Regions from separate parts of the Mesorhizobium sp. IMUNJ 23232 genome, predicted to be linked through region 1. Evidence: predicted binding sites of a transcription regulator. Region 1 holds the regulator's gene; the other holds the start of a gene.
The links. The regulator LexA, encoded in region 1, represses DNA repair genes until DNA is damaged. The targets are predictions, from matches to a motif close to TGTTCNNNNTGTGTTCNG.

Region 1 (3,119 bases):
CGCGCTGAGGGCCGGATTCGCGCTTTTCCCCGGCATCTCGTCGCGCCGTCCGGTCCGGAAATATGCTGCACTGGCCGGTCTCGCCGCCATCGCCGCTTATCTCGCCATTTCCGGCGGCGAGGTCGCGGCGCAGCGCAGTTTCCTGATGCTTGCCGTCATGCTGATCGCGCTGATTTTCGATCGGGCGGCGCTGACAATGCGCAATCTGGCGATCTCGGCGATCATCGTGCTGGCGATCACCCCGCACGAGGTCATTGGCCCAAGCTTCCAGATGTCCTTTGCCGCGACCGCGGCGCTTGTCGGAGCGTACGCCTTCTGGACAGAACGACGCAGCGGCACCGGATCATTTCATCCCAGAAGAGGCCTGGTTTCGCTTGCGGCGCGGCGTGCCTGCGCGCTTGTCGTCGGGTTGCTGCTCACCTCCCTGGTCGCCGGTCTCGCAACGGCGGCCTTCGGCGCCTATCACTTTCAGCGGATCGCGCCGCTCAGCCTCGCCGCCAATCTGGCCGCGATGCCGATCGTGTCGCTGCTGGTCGTACCCTTTGCGGTGCTCGCGTCTGTCGCCATGCCGTTCGGCTTCGACGGGCCGTTCCTCGACGTGATGGGCAAGGGGATCACCGCGATGATCGAGGTCGCGAAATGGTTTTCCGCGCGCTCGCCGATCGATGCGGTCGGGCTGATATCGGGAAAATCCGTGGTTCTCCTGACTATTGCCCTGATCGTCGCGACCGTCGCAACAACCTGGCTGCGGCTTCTCGCGTTGCCGTTTGCGCTCGCCGGTCTTTTGACGCTGGGCGCCACGCGCACGCCTGACGTGCTGGTGTCGGAGGACGCCCGACTGGTGGGGTTTCTCACCGGCGAGAGGCTGATGGCGGTCAACAGGCCGCGGCCAAATGTCTTCACGGCGGAGAACTGGAAACGAACCTTGCAGGCCGACGGTCTTCATAAGCCGACGAAGGATTTTGGACCGGATCCGCCGATAGCCTCGATCGCAAGTGAAACGGTGGAGACTGGAGGTCAGAAAGGCAACGGATATGGCAATAGCGGCAACGTCACTTCGTCCGACGCGTCCTTGTCGACAAGGCTGGTAGCTTCAGTTCAAGGCCCGAATGCCGACAATTTCACGGCTGCTTCCTTCGAAGAGAGCGCCGCGGACGATTCAGTCCGTGCCTTCCTGTGCGACGACATAACCTGCCTCGGCTGGCATCCATCCGGAGCCGCGATCATTCATACGTCAGACCCAGAGGAAGCCAGGATCGCCTGTTCCTTTGCCGGCGTCATAATCCTCGACGACGCGACCGTGCCGTTGAAATGCGCAAATCCTGCCGTCGCCGTCGTTACAAAGCGAGAACTCGCCCGCCACGGAAGCGCAGCGGTCTACCTGTCTCTGGGCAGTGACGATGCCGCCGAGGTTCACTTTGCCATCGGCTCCGCCGATCGCCCGTGGCACAGCAACCGCATATTCTCCCGCGAGGCCCGCGGGCTTCCGCCCTACCAGCGCAAGATGCCCGCCCAAGCGCCGACGGAAAATCAGTAGCGCCGGATCAGGCCAACCAGCCTGCCTTGCACCCGGACCCGGTCCGGGCCGTAGATGCGCGTCTCGTAAGCCGGGTTGGCCGCTTCCAGTGCGATTGATGCGCCCTTCCTGCGGAAGCGTTTCAGCGTCGCTTCCTGGTCGTCGACCAGTGCCACGACGATCTCACCGGGCGTGGCTGTATTGGCATTGCGGATGATCACCGTGTCGCCATCGAGGATGCCCGCCTCGATCATCGAGTCGCCCTTGACCTCAAGCGCGTAGTGTTCGCCGCCGGACAGCATTTCGGGCGGCACCGATATGGAATGCGTCCGATGCTGGATCGCATCGATCGGCACACCGGCCGCGATGCGGCCCATGACGGGGATCGTGATCCCGGAACCGACATCGTCATTGCCGGCGGAGGGAGTGCGGGACGGTTCGGCCGACCGCTTGCCAAGACTACCCTCGATCACGCTTGGTGAAAATTTCCGGGCTGCATTCAAGCCGGGGGCGATCGAATCGGGCAGTCGGAGCACTTCAAGGGCCCGCGCCCGGTTCGGCAGCCGGCGAATGAACCCGCGTTCCTCCAGCGCCGTGATCAGCCGGTGAATGCCGGATTTCGACGCCAGATCAAGGGCTTCCTTCATTTCGTCGAAGGAGGGCGGAATACCGGACTCCTTCAATCTCTCGTGGATGAAAAGCAGGAGTTCGTGTTGCTTGCGTGTCAGCATCTCGGCCCCATCAAGAATCGCACCAAAAACAAAACCAGAACAAACACTATCTGTTCCAGTTGTGTTCCGCAACCGTTAAATATCGGGTTAAGATCCGGGCAACCAAGAAATCAAAATCATGCGTCGGTGCTCTCCGGTCGAGACTTGGCCCGGTTGCCGCGGAGGAGATCGTGGATATCAGGCCTCTTCCCACAAATCGCCCAGCAACTCACGGTCATAGCCAGAACTCGCCCGGAAAAGTTGCCGCGTATAGGCATGCTCGAACCGTCCGGCGGCCAGGTCGGCGCTGGTCAGGGTCTCGAGGATGCGGCCTCGGTTCATCACCGCGACGCGGTCGCACATGTAGGAAACGACAGCCAGATTGTGGCTGACCATGATGGTGGTGAAGCCACGCTCGCGTCGCAGGCGCCGCAAGAGGTTGAGCACTTCCGCCTGAACGGAGACGTCGAGCGCCGAGGTCGGTTCGTCGAGGAGAAGACCGCGTGGCTCCAGGATGATGGCGCGGGCAATCGCCACGCGCTGGCGCTGGCCGCCGGAAAGCTGGTGCGGAAACCGAAAACGGTGTTCGGGTTTCAGTCCGACATCTGAAAGCGCGCGTTCGACGCGCTTTTCCACGTCGGACAGCCCATGGATGCGCGCCGGTTCCGACAGCACCTTGTCGACGGTGTGACGCGGGTGGAGCGAGCCGTAGGGGTCCTGAAAAACCATCTGGATCAGCCGCCGCTGCGCATGGCTGCGCGCCGGCGCGACCGCGTTTCCGCCGATGCGGATCGTTCCGGAATAGTCGGCGATCAGGCCCGCTACGGCGTTCAGCACCGTCGACTTGCCCGATCCGGATTCGCCCACCAGCCCGAACGCCTCGCCCTCGGCCA
Region 2 (3,119 bases), on a different contig from region 1:
GTGGCCTTCGACATTCACGGTCCCGGACGGGTCTATCTCGGCTTCAAGCATGGTATTTTCTCTAAGGCGCCGCATGAGCACGGATGTCCTGCGATCAACGAAGCGTTTCGTCAACCGCTCATGCAGCGCATCCGACAATCTGTTCTCGATCTCGCGCGTTTTTTCCTGCCAGTGCAGCGGATCGGCCAGCCAGCCGGGCCGGTTCGATACATAGGTCCAGGTACGGATCTGGGCGATGCGGTTGGACAGCGTGTCGATGTCGCCGTCGGTGGAATCGGCGCGGCGCACCTGCTCGGCCATGTAATCCTCGTCGACATGGCCGCGCCGGGCGATGTCGGTGTAGATCGAGCCGACAAGCTCGGAATGCTGGGCGGGCGCGATGCGGCGATAGTCGGGCAGCGAGCAGACGTCCCACAACAGCGCCACACGCTGGCGTCCGACCGCCAGCCGCTGGATGTCGGGATCGCGGGCAAGCTGCTCCAGCGCACGGGCATCGACGGCGGGCAAGGCGCGCGTCAGCCCCTCGACCGGCGTCGGCGTCTCGATCGAATGACGCAGCGCATCAAGGCTGGAAAAATCGAAATGCGCGGTGCGCCATTGCAGCACCTTCACTGGCTCGAAATCATGGCCCTCGATCTTTTCGACCAGATCGTCGTCGAGCGGATCGACCTGGCCGGTGACGCCGAACGTGCCGTCGCGCAGATGCCGGCCTGCGCGGCCGGCGATCTGGCCGAGTTCAGCGGCGGTCAGCGGGCGATACTGGTATCCGTCGAATTTTCGGTTCTGGGCGAAGGCGACGTGGTCGACATCGAGATTGAGCCCCATGCCGATCGCGTCGGTGGCGACGAGGTAATCGACGTCTCCCGACTGGTAGAGCGCTACCTGGGCGTTTCTGGTGCGTGGGCTGAGAGCTCCCAGCACCACGGCCGCGCCGCCGCGCTGGCGTCGGATCAGTTCGGCTATGGCGTAGACTTCGTCGGCAGAGAAGGCGACCACCGCCGAGCGGCGCGGCAGACGGGTGAGTTTTTTCGACCCGGCATAAGCTAGATGCGACAGGCGGGGACGGGTGACCACCGATATGCCGCGCAGCAGTTTTTCGAGGATGCCGCGCATGGTGGCGGCGCCGAGCAGCAGCGTCTCCTGCCTTCCGCGCAGATGCAGGATGCGGTCGGTAAAGATGTGGCCGCGCTCAAGGTCGCCGGCGAGCTGGATTTCGTCGATGGCGACGAAGGCGGCGTCGGTCTCGCGCGGCATCGCCTCGACGGTGCAGACCGAATAGCGCGCACCGGCCGGCGTGATCTTCTCCTCGCCGGTGACCAGCGCGACCTTGTTCGCCCCGACCTTTTCGCAGACGCGGCCATAGACCTCGCGCGCAAGCAGCCGGAGCGGCAGGCCGATGACGCCGCTTTCATGGGCGACCATGCGCTCGATGGCGAGATGGGTTTTGCCGGTGTTGGTCGGCCCCAAAACGGCGGTCACATCGCGCCCGGAGAGGATCAGCGGGTCGTTTCTGGTCTGGTGAAGATTCATTGGATCGGAAATCGGCCCTTCGGCTGGACTGCGCCGCGACGTTCAGCGGTGCCTTGCGCACGGAGTTTCAACATGCCGGCCATCCGGAGACAAATAGGGACTTCCGTGCCGGAGGGGAAGCGCAATGTTCTACGTCAATCGCCATGGAGCCGCGGCGCGTGCTCCCGTCCTCAGGAACGTCCCGGCGCGGCTGATCCGCGGAACGAGTCTGGAACGAAACGGCGACGAATCGCTGACTCGGCCTGATTCAGGGTTTGTTCCCTTGGGCCGTGGCCAGCTCTTTTAGGCTATCCTGTTGATCCTGAATCCAAAATCGATTCCACGGAATCCCCTCGTTGGTACGCGCAAAACGTGCAGTTGGACCGAGCGCAACCGCTGTTTTTTGCACGAAACCAGCGATAGAGTGTGAGTCGTGGTCAAGGAGGGAATTTTGCCATGTCGAAGCGACTGATCGCTGAATTTATCGGTACATTCTGGCTTGTGTTGGGTGGTTGCGGCAGCGCGGTGCTGGCCGCAGGTTTTCCGGAGTTGGGAATCGGGTTCCTGGGCGTCGCCCTGGCGTTCGGATTGACCGTGCTGACGATGGCCTATGCGGTGGGCGGCATCTCCGGCGGGCATTTCAATCCGGCGGTCACCGTCGGCCTGTTCACCGGCGGCCGGTTCGAGGCCAAGGACGTCATTCCCTACATCATCGCGCAGGTGGTGGGGGCGATCGTGGCGGCGATCGTTCTCTACGCGATCGTCAGCGGCAAGGCGGACTTTGCCGGCGTCGGCGGCTTCGCCTCCAACGGCTATGGCGACGCGTCGCCCGGCAAATATTCGCTGCTCTCCGGCCTGATCACGGAAATCGTGCTGACGTTCATCTTCCTGTTCGTCATCCTGCGCGTCACCTCCGGCGACGTTCCCGCCGGTTTCGCGCCGATCGCCATCGGCCTGGCGCTGACGCTGATCCACCTTATCTCGATCCCGGTGACCAACACCTCGGTCAACCCTGCCCGCTCGACCGGCGTGGCGCTGTTCGCCGAAGGCCCGGCGCTGGCGCAGCTCTGGCTGTTCTGGGTCGCCCCGCTGATCGGCGGCGCGCTGGCCGGCATCGTGCATTCGGCGCTGTTCGAGAAGAAGTAATGCGTCAGGCTGACGCCTGATTCAAAGGCAGGCGAGACGGCGGCGTTCGATGCGCCGTCGTTTTGTTTTATAACGTTCAGTGGAATTGCGGCGCGACCAAGAACGATCATGCGACGGGCTCATCCGTCGCATCGATCCGTCTGCCGACGCGGTCAGGTAATATACTGCCCGCCATTGGCCGTCAGCGTCGAACCGGTGATGAAGCCGGCCTCGTCGGAGGCGAGGAAGACGACGCAGCGGGCGATCTCGTCGGGCTCGCCGAGGCGGCCGACCGGGATTTGCGCCACGATCGATTCCCGTACCTTTTCCGGCACGGCCATCACCATGTCGGTGCCGATATAACCCGGCGCAATCACGTTGACGGTGATGCCGGCGCGAGCTCCCTCCTGGGCGAGCGCCTTGGTGAAGCCGATGTCACCGGCCTTGGCGGCGGAATAATTCGCCTGGCCCATCTGGCCCTTCTG

Region 2: ACH196_RS00800 (helicase-related protein) is a predicted target of LexA. The motif match lies at 1,729-1,746, and genes of this name have one in related genera.

What each region holds. Positions count from the first base shown of each region.
Region 1 is NZ_JBIRCY010000060.1:2,907-6,025, reverse strand. Features, by position in the region: gene ACH196_RS30340 (ComEC/Rec2 family competence protein) at 1-1,537, shown strand, start outside; gene lexA (transcriptional repressor LexA) at 1,531-2,247, opposite strand; gene ACH196_RS30330 (ABC transporter ATP-binding protein) at 2,425-3,119, opposite strand, start outside.
Region 2 is NZ_JBIRCY010000001.1:165,012-168,130, reverse strand. Features, by position in the region: gene ACH196_RS00800 (helicase-related protein) at 1-1,530, opposite strand, end outside; gene aqpZ (aquaporin Z) at 1,966-2,655, shown strand; gene ACH196_RS00790 (beta-ketoacyl-ACP reductase) at 2,808-3,119, opposite strand, start outside.